4 regions of the Bacillus sp. 1NLA3E genome follow, and region 1 is predicted to be linked to each of the others. Evidence: riboswitches for the same ligand, from Rfam matches in the RefSeq annotation. Region 1 holds a riboswitch; each other region holds the start of a gene.
What was found. A riboswitch is a leader RNA that binds a small molecule or an ion and turns the genes downstream of it on or off. The one in region 1 is predicted to bind thiamine pyrophosphate.
Positions count from the first base shown of each region.

Region 2: it holds a riboswitch for thiamine pyrophosphate, as region 1 does, so the genes downstream of both, B1NLA3E_RS08440 (ABC transporter substrate-binding protein) here and B1NLA3E_RS19160 (IS110 family transposase) in region 1, are expected to answer to the same signal.
Region 3: it holds a riboswitch for thiamine pyrophosphate, as region 1 does, so the genes downstream of both, thiW (energy coupling factor transporter S component ThiW) here and B1NLA3E_RS19160 (IS110 family transposase) in region 1, are expected to answer to the same signal.
Region 4: it holds a riboswitch for thiamine pyrophosphate, as region 1 does, so the genes downstream of both, thiC (phosphomethylpyrimidine synthase ThiC) here and B1NLA3E_RS19160 (IS110 family transposase) in region 1, are expected to answer to the same signal.

Region 1 covers NC_021171.1:3,981,519-3,984,707, forward strand. The annotation lists gene B1NLA3E_RS19160 (IS110 family transposase) at 1-1,202, opposite strand, end outside; TPP riboswitch at 1,541-1,650, opposite strand; gene B1NLA3E_RS19165 (phosphocarrier protein HPr) at 1,758-2,024, opposite strand; gene tkt (transketolase) at 2,053-3,189, opposite strand, start outside.
Region 2 covers NC_021171.1:1,751,790-1,754,978, reverse strand. The annotation lists gene B1NLA3E_RS08450 (ABC transporter permease) at 1-731, opposite strand, end outside; gene B1NLA3E_RS08445 (thiamine-binding protein) at 728-1,018, opposite strand; gene B1NLA3E_RS08440 (ABC transporter substrate-binding protein) at 1,030-2,034, opposite strand; TPP riboswitch at 2,146-2,255, opposite strand; gene B1NLA3E_RS08435 (sensor domain-containing protein) at 2,470-3,189, shown strand, end outside.
Region 3 covers NC_021171.1:1,802,102-1,805,290, reverse strand. The annotation lists gene B1NLA3E_RS08695 (acetylornithine deacetylase) at 1-500, opposite strand, end outside; gene thiW (energy coupling factor transporter S component ThiW) at 726-1,244, opposite strand; TPP riboswitch at 1,344-1,455, opposite strand; gene ppc (phosphoenolpyruvate carboxylase) at 1,564-3,189, opposite strand, start outside.
Region 4 covers NC_021171.1:1,832,287-1,835,475, forward strand. The annotation lists gene B1NLA3E_RS08825 (acetate uptake transporter) at 218-859, shown strand; TPP riboswitch at 1,045-1,159, shown strand; gene thiC (phosphomethylpyrimidine synthase ThiC) at 1,290-3,074, shown strand.

The sequences.
Region 1 (3,189 bases):
AAAATCCTCGCAAGTTTCCCAATCAATTTCATGATTGACTTCATTTTCTTCATCTTTTTTACTTTTACATTATAGGAGTGAATTGCTTTAAATTCCGGATTATTCGCTACAAGACTCATTGTAGCTAAATATAGGAAACGTCGTAGTCTAGACCTTCCTCGCTTAGAGATGACAATTTGACCTTTCCACTTCCCTGAACTTGCTTCAGCTAAGTGTAATCCAGCATGGCGAAGCAAAGAATTCCCATGAGAAAAACCACTTAAATCTCCTGCCTCACCTAAAATACCTGCCAATGAAATTACACTAATGCCTTTAATGGCAAGTAATTTATAAGCGAAAGGGATCTTTAATAGAGCATCAGTAACTTGTTCCTCCACTCTTTCGAGTTGTTTTAAAGCTAAATCATATTCCTCTAATAATTGTTCCAAATGAAATTTATAAGCATCAAGTGCTTGCTTTGTTCCAACTGATTTTCCAGCTACCTGAATGAGTAATAGTGCCTTTTTTAAACCAGGTTGTCTCTTCATGATTGATTTCCAACCCATTATTACTTCCTCGGGCTCCATAGTTCCTAATTCTACAGGGGATGGGAATAGACGAAGGGTTGCAATTGCCCCTTTAGCGGTAATATCTTTAAACACCTGTCGGAGTTCGGGAAATACAATATCTACCCACCGATTTAATTGGTTAGTAGAACTTACGAGACGCTTAACAACTACATCACGATTAGACATAAGAACCCTAAGTTTTTCAAATGACTCAGATGTAGGCCTAACCTCAGAGTAGTAACCGTTTTTCACCATATCAGCTATAACCAAAGCATCTTTTTTATCACTTTTAGATTGAGTATTATCACGATTTTCTTTATTTCTTTTTACTAAATAGGGATTTACCGTTACCACTTCAATATTATGCTTAAAAAGCCATTTTGAAAGATTAATCCAATAGTGTCCAGTAGGTTCCATCCCAACAATAGATTCATCTAAATTGTTTATTCTTTGAAGATTATTAATCCATTTTAATAAACTAGAAAATCCTTCTTCATTATTAGTAAATGTAAGTGGATCACCAACTACAATTCCGCGGAAATTAACAGCTCGGGCTACATGTAATTGTTGAGCAATATCTATCCCAACAACAAGATGTTTAACGGAAATTCTTTCTATTAGTTGATTTTGTTTGTTTTGCATTTTAAACTTCAAAGTAGGGTTCCTCCTTAAGGTTGAGTTTGAGTGGTGTCTTACTCATATCTTACTGAGGAGCCCTATTTTTTTCAAACTCGAAAAATAACGTTCTACAGGAATGCTAGAATGTTGATTTCCGTTCCAGGCGCTTCGCTTTCCGCGGGGCGGGCGGTGAGCCTCCTCGGCGCTAAAGCGCCTGCGGGGTCTCACCTGTCCCGCTGCTCCCGCAGGAGTCTCGCGCCTTCCACTCCAATCAACATTGTGCAAAAAATCGACATTGAGCTTTAATACAGCCTATAAAATAGTAAAAAGCCAGATCCAATAAGGACCTGGCTTTAGTGAGTGAAAGAATTACAGAAACATTTCCACTACTTTCCTACGCTGGTTTAATCCAGATCAGGTCCGAAGGGTTAAAAAACGCTGCCGTTTTTTTCTCAGCCTATTTAAGGCACCCCTAGTAGTTACTTATTATTTTTACATGTCGTAAATATAATAGCTTTTATCATCTTTCCTGTAAACAATTTTCTTTTATATTCTAAATCTTCATACTTTAATACACTTTGCCGATTGAGCCTACTCACCCAATTCGTTAGCTTTGATGATTTCATCAATTTTTTCTATTGCTTGGACTTCATCCACTCCGTCAGCAGCAATTTTAATCGTGGCCCCTTCTGGAATTCCTAATGACATGACACCCATAATGGACTTTAAGTTAACTTTCTTCTCTTTATATTCAAGCGAAACTTCGGCTTGGAAAGGTGCCATGGAGCTTACTAATATTGTCGCTGGACGAGCATGAACCCCCGCATGACTTGTTATCAAATAGCGTTTTTCCAACATGACCAAGACTCCCATCTTTCATTATTTACTATAAAAGTTCCTCAACTTTAGTTATTACGTTTTCTACTGTGAAACCGAATTCTTTAATAATTTGATCGCCAGGAGCGGATGCACCAAACGTATCAATACCCAATATTTTCCCTTCTAAGCCAACATAGCGGTGCCATCCAAACGAAGCTCCCATTTCAATTGCCAAGCGTTTAGTAATCGCTCGTGGTAAAACAGTTTCTTTATACTCTTCTGTTTGAGCTTCAAAACGATCCCATGAAGGCATGCTTACTACAGAAACATCGATTCCTTTTTCTGCTAGTGCTGCTTGGGCCTTAACAGCCAACTCCACTTCAGATCCTGTTGCGATTAGGATAGCATCTGCTGTTTCCTTTTTACTTGAAGAAAGAACATACGCACCTTTTGAAACTTTTTCATAAGTATCTTCTACGGCACCTTCTAAAATAGGCAAATCCTGTCTTGATAATACAAGTGTTGTTGGTGTATTAGTGGACTCGATTGCTAATTTCCATGCTGCCGTAGATTCATTACCGTCAGCAGGACGAATCACTGATAATCCTGGAATCGAGCGCAATGCTGCTAATTGTTCGATTGGTTCATGAGTAGGCCCGTCTTCTCCAACAGCGATACTGTCATGAGTAAACACATAGGTCACCGGTAATTTCATTAACGCTGCCAAACGAATGGCTGGGCGAAGGTAATCCGAGAATACAAAGAACGTACCCCCAAATGTTTTTAAACCGCCATGCAAGGCAATCCCATTCATCGCTGCACCCATCGCAAATTCGCGAACACCAAACCAAATATTTTTCCCACTGTAATCAGCTTTACTAAAATCATTTTTGTTTTTCATATAGGTTTTATTTGAACCAGCAAGGTCAGCAGATCCACCAAAGAACGCTGGTACTGTTTGCGAAATAGCATTAATGGCATCGCCTGATGAAGAACGAGTGGCAATTTTTTTACCCACTTCATATTTTGGTAATTGTTGTTCCCAATTCTCCGGTAGTTTACCTTCAATAGTTAAATCAAGTTCATTTGCTAACTCAGGGTAAGCTTTTTTATATTGAGCATATAATGCGGACCATTCTGCCTCATTTGCAGCTCCAGCAGTTTTTACTGTAGCTTGAAAGTGCTCATACACTTCTTCAGGTAC
Region 2 (3,189 bases), 2.2 Mb from region 1:
AAATATTTTTCTGCAACAACAATAAAGGAAAAAAACAACAGACTAAGCAGCATAATCGCCAGAATTGCCACAAAAACTTTATCTGTTCTAAACGAAGAAGACGCCAATGTCATATAGACCCCTATCCCCTTTTCAGCTCCAAGCCATTCAGAAATAACTGCCCCCATCACACTGTAGGTGGCTGAAATTTTTAAACCTGAAAATATTGTAGGAAGTGCATATGGCCACTCAAGCTTCCAAAATAATTGTGATTTATTGGCACCTGCCATTAACATGTAATGTTTATATCCTTTAGGTACTTGTTTTAAACCATCTAAAGTCGCCACAGTAATAGGAAAGAAGCAAACAAGGGTTATGACGATTATTTTCGGCAATAGCCCAAACCCAAACCAAATCACGAGTAACGGTGCGAGAACGATAATTGGAACATTCTGCGATAATATAAGGAGCGGATAAACCGAGTCCCGAATCCAAGGAACTAAGTGCAATAATATCGCTACCACCAACCCAACGACCGCTCCCACCATAAATCCCTCGATAGAAATTTGAATCGTTGACAATAAATCAGGATAAAACATCGTCCAGCCAGATATCGTCTCTGACAAAATCTTTGAAGGGGCAGGAAGCAACCAGACTGGAATTTTGGCTTTAGCAACGATCAATTCCCATAGAACGAACAAAAGAAGGAGAACCGCAATCGGTCTCCATCCTTTTCTAAGAAAATATTTCATCGGTATTTTTCCGTCAATGTATCCATCGTAATACCTGATGGTTGGTAAAGAACCTTTATTTGTGAAATAACATTTTTACAGTCTATTTCCATCATCCGCTCGTTCATTTTTTCAATGATGGAAAATAAATGCGTTAGCTCACCTTCCATCGTTGTCTCTAACGGATGGACTTCAAACTTAACTCCCGATTCTTGAATGATGCGTATCGCCTCATCAACATAAGGAATTACATCTCCACCATCCGCTGGCTTCGGTAAGATTTGGATACTAACAAGTGCATTTGCCACAATAAACCCTCCTATTTAGGTAAAAATTCATTCGTAAATGCTTTTTTTGCATCTAATTCTTTTTCTAATAGTCCATTTTCAAACATCCAGGAAGCATAGTTCTCCCATACCTCAAGTTTTTGTTCACCCCAACGGGTGGCATCATCTTGATATTTAGGTGCTAACCACTCCTGACTTTTTTTCACAAGCTTTGGATCTAAATCTGGAGCTGCTTTTATTAAAATATCCGCTGCATCACTCGGATTTTTAATGGCATATTCATACCCTTTTGCAGAAGCTTTTACAAATGCTCTTACTGTCTCAGGGTTTTTTGATATCATTTTTTCGTTTGTCGTCAAAACAGGTGTGTAATAATCGAGTTTATCTGAGTAGTCTGTTAAATAAACCATGTTAATTTTTTCACCGCGTAGCTCTGCTTCTACTCCATCCCAGCCATAATAAATCCAGGAGAAATCAACGTCCTTTTTAATAGCGGTAAAGAAATCAGTGTCTCCGATATTAACAATTTTCACTTTTCCTACATCAGCATTTTCTTTTTTCATCAAAGACTCAATTATCGATTTTTCAACTGGAGAACCCCATCCTCCGTAAGTCTTACCGGTAAAATCCTTCGGAGACTTAATATTCTTTTCAGCTGGTGATGCAAAACCAGATGTATTATGCTGAATGACCGCCGCAATTGAAACAAGTGGAACTCCCTGAATTCGAGCTTGTGTGACCCCTTCTTGATAGCCAACACCGAATTGGGATTTACCAGATGCTACGAGCTGATCAGCACCGGCTTCTCCTGGCATAATGATCTTTACATCGAGACCTTGCTCTTTAAAATAACCTTTTTCCTTTGCCACGTATAAGCCTGTATGGTTTGTATTTGGCGTCCAATCCAATACCACTGTCACTTTTTTAAGTGCATCCTGCTTGTCTTGTTTTTTCTGTTGAGCATTGTCAACCTTTTTACTCGTACTACAGCCAGTAATCAACAAGGCTGCGAATAATAAAACTAGCCATTTCTTCATCCTTACTTCCTCCTTATGTATTCGTACTGATAACAAACAGTACAGCGAACGAACTATTTTCCAAAACAAAAAAACGCCCTAGTGAAAACCAGGGCGCATACTAACAAACATTGCTTTGTTAAATATGTTCCCTCCGCTGGTGTTAACCAGATCAGGTTCTAAGGGTCATTATCTCGTGGATAATATCTCAACCGGCAACACCGGTGCCCCTACATTCTTGTTTATGACAATTATAAAACATCCTTATTATAGCAAAATAAAAATATTATGTCAGTTATTTAAGCATAAAGAAGAGGAAAAACCTTCATCTCCTAACTCCCCTGCACTGATGTAAATGTTCACATTTTATTCAAACTAAAGGTAAATGTTCACATTTTATCAATAATCCATATTGTACACTTATTATTATTAAAAATTATTTTTGTGGGGTACTATATGAACCAGGATGAATCATTCTATCTAATTGAATCAAAGCAGCAAAGTCATTTCAACACTAATGAAAACGATTCCAACAGACACTTAAGTACTGACAAGTTAGATGATTTTTGTAACATTTTCCCACAAAATAGCCTGGCACTGAGCCAACTAAATGAAAAAATTCGCTATGCAGTCGATCAATCGATAAATATTGTCATTACAAATATTGATGGCTACATCTTGTATGTAAATAGCAGTTGTTACGAGTTAATTCATTACCAGCCTGATGAACTAATCGGTGTTCATACTAAAATATTTAACGCTGGTTACCACTCAAGCGAATTTTTTAAAGAAATGTGGGACACTATACTTTCTGGGAAAATCTGGCGAGGCGATGTAAAGAACAGAAAAAAGGATGGGGACCATGTTTGGGTTCGAATGAGGATTATTCCGTTATTAGGCGAGTCTGGTACTCCTCATCAATTTGTAGCACTTAGAGAGGACATTACCGAAAAGAAAGAGTTGGAATTCCAACTTGCCCTAAAAGACAAACAATTAAGTGCACTAACTAAATACTCCTATGATGCGGTAGGGATTATCGACCATTTAGGCGTGATTACTTATCAAAATCCTGCTATTGAGCGAGTTTTAGGGTATAAAACCACTGATACATTGGGTTCAAATATTTTAATGTATTTGGATGAAAAAGAAATTGTTAGAGAAAAGTCCTTTCTCAAG
Region 3 (3,189 bases), 2.2 Mb from region 1:
TTACAACACTGCAGAGTTCCTGCTTCTCCAACTTCTTCACCGATAACCGACTGAAATAGTAAATTCCCAGGCAACTCAACTCCGAATTCACGAAGCAATTTAATCGCAAATAAAGCCCCAGCAAGTCCTCCCTTCATGTCTGCTGCACCACGACCTATAACAACATCGTCTTTTACTATCGCGGTAAAAGGATCCCCTTCCCATTTTTCATCCTCACTGACTTCTGCCACATCGATATGTCCATTTATTATCAAGCTTTTGTAATGGGCTGAATCCGTCCCTGTAAGCAATCCAACAACATTGGGATCATTAGGATAAAGATCCCACATATCAATTTCAAATCCTAATTCCTTTAAATAGTCAGCCACAAACATTTGGGCATCCTTTGTATTTCTGGCTGGAGGTGCTGGTGTTTTAAAGGAAATTAATTTCTCCAATAAACCAATTAACTCATCGCTCCGCTCTTCGACCTGTTCAATGATTGTTTGAAGATCATTCACCTTTACATCTCCTTTTATTAAAGGCTCTGTTAATCTAGAATGTTGATTTCCGTTCCAGGCGCTTCGCGAACCTTAGGGGCGGGCGGTGAGCCTCCTCGGCGCTAAAGCGCCTGCGGGGTCTTACCTGTCCCGCTACTCCCGCAGGAGTCTCACGCCTTCCACTCCAATCAACATTTCGCAAAAAATCAACATTAAGCTTTAACACAGCCTTATTAAAATAAATTTCTAGTTTTTCAACTCAGTGTTTGCAGCATTAATAACTTTCGCTGTTGCCGGATTTCTCAAGAAAATTTTCAAAAGGGTATACCCGATCAAAGCCCCAGCGATTGAGCTAAAAATAAACGCGGGGATAAAGCCAAACAGACTGGCCTCTTTTCCGAGTAAAAGGGTCGCAACCGGATAGCAGACCATTGCCCCAATGATACCTGTACCGATCACTTCACCAACAAAAGCCATCACTATCTTGTTTGTCTTTTTAAATAAAAACGCTGCCAAAAATGCCCCTATCATACTTCCCGGAAAAGCAAAAATAGACCCTGTTCCCATTAAGTTTCTTAAAATAGAAACGCATAGTGCTTGAGCTACAGCGTAATATGGGCCTAGTAAAACCGCGGACAAAACATTCATAAAATGTTGGATTGGAAACACTTTGGTAAAGCCAATCGGGATAAAAAACACATTGCTAGTTAGTGTTCCAATTGCAATCATCATCGCTGTCATTGTTAATTTTTGTGTCTTTCTCAAAAAAAAACCTCCCCATATTGTCACACTGGGAGGTAGAAAAAAGCACTATTTTTGGAGTCAAAAAAAGCAGACTCCAGCAATAGGAATCTGCGCATGTATTCATAATTGGATACACTTCCCTACGCTGGTATTAACCAGATCAAGTAAAAGGGTCAAAGACTTTTGGATCTTTATCTCAGCCGGCCATTACCCGGCACCCCCAGTGTGGAAATATTTAATTAGTTATTACAATAACACAATTTTCACATCTTTCAAGCATTATCTCTTTAGCATCAATATTTTAAAATTCAAGTTTCAAAATACAAAGGGATTTTGGACATCAACCAGTATTCCGTAACCCCGCTGCAATCCCACTTATGGTTAGCAAAACTTCCGTTAACAGCCCCTCATCGATCTCGTCAGCTTTCCTAAGCTCTTTGATCAATTCCACCTGCAAAAAGTTTAACGGGTCCACATACGGATTTCTGCGGTACACGGATTCTTGAATGTTCGGTGTATGATCGAGTAGCTCTTTATCACCTGTTATTCTAAGGAGTATGGCTTTTGTCTTGTTATATTCTTCTACAATATTATTGAAAATGCGTTCTACAATCGTTTTATCTTCAACAAGTGAAGTATATTCTTTAGCGGTGGGAATGTCTGCCTTCATGAGAGCCATTTGCAAATTATCAATCGTCGAGCGAAAAAACGGCCATCCTTCATACATTTGCTGCAGCAACTGAAGATTTGAGCTATCTTTAGCAACAAAACTTTCTAACCCTGTACCTGCTGCATACCAAGCAGGAAATAACTGGCGGCTTTGAGTCCAAGCAAATACCCAAGGAATCGCCCGCAAATCTTCAAATTTACCACCATTTTTGCGACTCATTGGACGCGAACCAATGTTTAGATCCTTTAGCTCGTTTAAAGGAGTGGCTTGTGTAAAATAAGTCAAGAAATCCGGGTCCTCAAACACAAGCGACTGATATTTTCGTAACGAAAAGTCTGATATATCTTCAATCGCTCCAACCCAGCGTTCATCGCGCGAATGCCCTTGCTCCGATTCTTTTGAAATATGAGCCGACGCTAGCAACAAGGTGGATGTTGCCTGTTCTAAACTGCGGTAAGCAATTTCTTCAACCAGATAACGAGAAGACAATACTTCCCCTTGCTCGGTTATTTTCACGCCATCCCCAAGGGTTTCACCTGGCTGAGAAAAAATACTTCTGCTAAGTGGACCACCCCCACGACCTAATGAACCACCGCGGCCATGGAAAAATTTCAACCCTATTTTATACTTTTTCGCCGTTTCATGGATCTCTAATTGTGCTTTATACAGCTTCCAGTTCGCCGTTAAGGTACCGCCGTCTTTACTTCCATCAGAATATCCAAGCATGATTTCCTGCTGATCCCCCATTTTGTGGAGGTGCTCTCGGTAGACTGGCATTTGAAACAATGTTTCCATGATTTTTGGTCCTGCAATTAAATCATCAATCGTTTCAAGTAGTGGGGCTACATTTAAATTACTTTCGGATGTTCCGTCAGCATGGAGGCGATTAATCCCTGCTTCTTTTGCTAAAACCAAAACCTCAAGACAATCACTTACAGATTGAGTCATGCTGATCAAATAAACAGAGATAGAACGTTTTCCAAATTCCCGATGAGCATCTTTAATCATTTTGAAGACGTTGATAATTTCTTGAGTTTCTTTTGAATAATCCTCATCAATGAGTAACAGTGGTCTTGGGTCCATTAAAATGTTTTGTAATGTATCCACTTTCTCTTGTTCATTAAGTTGTTGATAGGCTTCAGTAATCCCAACCTTCTTTAGGATTTCCGCTATCGCCACTTCATGTTCGCCGCTGTGATTTCTTATATCGAGGGTAGCCAAATGGAAGCCGAATAATTGAACTTGTCTGATTAACTTTTGAAGAAGCTTTAATTCATGGCCACTTGGGTAATGCTG
Region 4 (3,189 bases), 2.1 Mb from region 1:
GCTTTCTTTTGCCAAAAAGGGAAGGAGGATTGAAGTAATAGAATTGGATATTTTATTAGATTAATTGTTTAACCTAAACCATCCGTGTCATGCCATTTGACCAAAAGGGAATGGCAAGTCTAGTAAAATACATAATATTTCATTATTTTACAGCATTTGGCGCCGTTCTAATTCTCTAGTATTTTATCTAAGTATGTTAATAATTAGGAGGAAAAATATGGAAAACAATACGAACGTTAAAATTCAGGTAGCAGATCCATCCGCATTAGGTATGTTTGGTCTTGCCATGGTAACTCTTGTCGCTTCAACTCAAAAATTAGGCTTAACAGAAGGTGTTTCATTTATTTTACCGTGGGCGATATTTCTTGGAGGTTTCGCACAATTATTTGCTTGTGTTCAAGATGCCAAAAATAACAATGTTTTTGGACAAACTGCATTTGGAGCATACGGATTATTTTGGATTGGTGTAGGTACTTCTTGGTTAATTCAGTTAGGTGTCTTCGGTAAAACACTAGCTTCTACAGTGGATCCAAAGCAATTGGGCGTTGCTTTTATTGGATACTTAGTCTTCAGCCTCTTCATGACAGTTGGTGCCTTAGAAACTCATAAAGTTCTATTCTCGATTTTTGTTTTAATAGACGTATTATTCGTAGGGTTAATTTTAACTACATTTGAAATCGCACCAGAAACTTCCCACATGGTTGCTGCGGTTGCTGAAATGGCTATCTCTATCCTTGGTTTATATGGAGCAGGTGCTTCTGTATTAAATGCCCACTTAGGCCGCGTTGTAGTACCAGTAGGAAAACCATTTGGAATCTTAAAGTCACAAGTTCAAATGAAATTGGTCAAAAACGCATAATATTTGGAAATAAACCGATTGGTGGACGGAAACGTTTCTCAATCGGTTTTTCTTATTTTTCAAAGAGTTAATAGGGGAAATGTATTAATGGGCTCTTTCACACAAATAGTGAAAGGGACTTTTTAGGGAAAATATGTTTACAAGTTCTAGATAGTAGTTTATAGTAAATTTTGAACAATTTCCAAAATTAAGACTAGGGGTGTCCATTAAGTTGGGCTGAGAGAGAAACGCGACTAAGTTTCTTAACCCTCAGGACCTGATCTGGTTCATACCAGCGTGGGGAAGTTAGCATAACTTAAATTTGTCATGGCAAAATGTCATTTCTGAATTTATACTAACATCGCCGGGTCTTAACAAGACGCCGGCTTTTTCATGCTGAAAATGAATTAGATTTTGTCCTTTTTATTAAAAAAAAGGGGAGAATGCCATGATGGAGAACAAATCAGTAAGTGAGATGAACGTATCAATCCTGTCTAGTTTTTCAGGAAGTAAAAAAGTGTATGTCGAGGGAACTAGACCAGACATTCAAGTTCCAATGCGAGAAATATCGCAAAGTCCTACAACGGGAACAATTGGTGAAGAGGAAAATCTGCCAGTTCGAGTCTATGACACAAGTGGACCTTACACAGACTCCGACTATTTAGCAGACATCAGGAAGGGACTGAGTCCGCTTCGTCGCAATTGGGTTCTTGAACGTGGTGATGTTGAAGAGTATGTTGGTCGTGATATAAAACCAGAGGATAATGGCTATAAAAAAGAAGAATCTCTCGCAAATACTGAAATCTTTCCGGGGTTAAAAAGAAAACCTTTACGGGCAAAAACAGGATGTAACGTCACGCAATTACATTATGCACGGCGTGGAATTGTAACACCCGAAATGGAATATATCGCGATAAGGGAAAATATAGACCCTGAATTTGTCCGCGATGAAGTTGCTCAAGGGCGCGCGATTATCCCAGCAAATATAAATCATCCTGAAAGTGAGCCGATGATTATTGGTCGGAATTTCCATGTGAAAATAAATGCAAATATCGGAAACTCTGCTGTCACTTCTTCGATTGAAGAAGAGGTGGAAAAAATGAGATGGGCCACACGTTGGGGAGCAGATACGATGATGGATCTCTCCACTGGAAAAAACATTCATACCACTCGAGAATGGATTATTCGAAATTCTCCAGTACCAGTAGGAACGGTGCCAATTTATCAGGCACTTGAAAAAGTTAATGGCATCGCTGAGGATTTAACTTGGGAAGTGTATCGGGATACGTTAATTGAGCAAGCGGAACAAGGCGTGGACTATTTTACGATCCATGCGGGGGTTCTTTTACGATACATTCCTTTAACAGTAAAACGTGTAACCGGGATAGTATCCCGAGGTGGCTCAATCATGGCTCAATGGTGCCTTGCCCACCATAAGGAGAACTTCCTATATACACACTTCGAAGATATTTGTGAAATCATGAAAGCGTATGATGTGGGGTTCTCGTTAGGTGACGGTTTACGTCCGGGTTCTATTGCCGATGCCAATGATGAAGCACAATTTGCTGAATTAGAAACATTAGGTGAACTGACAAAGCTTGCATGGAAACATGACGTTCAAGTGATGATTGAAGGACCTGGACACGTACCAATGCATTTAATCAAAGAGAATGTCGATAAACAAATGGAAATTTGTGGCGAGGCTCCATTTTATACACTTGGTCCACTAACAACTGATATTGCCCCCGGCTACGATCATATTACGTCTGCAATTGGTGCGGCGATGATTGGTTGGTTTGGCACAGCGATGCTTTGTTATGTGACACCTAAAGAACATTTGGGTTTGCCAAATAAAGAGGATGTAAGAGTTGGAGTAATTACCTATAAAATCGCTGCACATGCTGCTGATTTAGCAAAAGGGCATCCGGGTGCAAGATTGAGAGATGACGCACTTTCGAAGGCTAGATTTGAGTTTCGTTGGCGCGATCAATTTAATCTATCGCTTGACCCGGAAAGAGCGATGGAGTACCATGATGAAACTCTTCCAGCAGAAGGTGCTAAAACGGCCCATTTCTGTTCGATGTGTGGTCCGAAGTTCTGCAGTATGAGGATTTCACATGACATACGAGGAATAGCGATGGAAAAAGGATTCGACTATGAAAATGTAATTGATGAAGGTTTGAAAGAAAAGGCAGATGAGTTTAGAGCAACTGGCGGGGAAATCTATCAGAAATGACCAAGGAAATCAAAAAATCTATTGAAAGTAAATTGATTATTCCTGAAAAATGGTCTCTTTGATTTTCACTGTTCATGAATGAAGAGTTGTTCTTTTGCAATTTATTCACAAAATT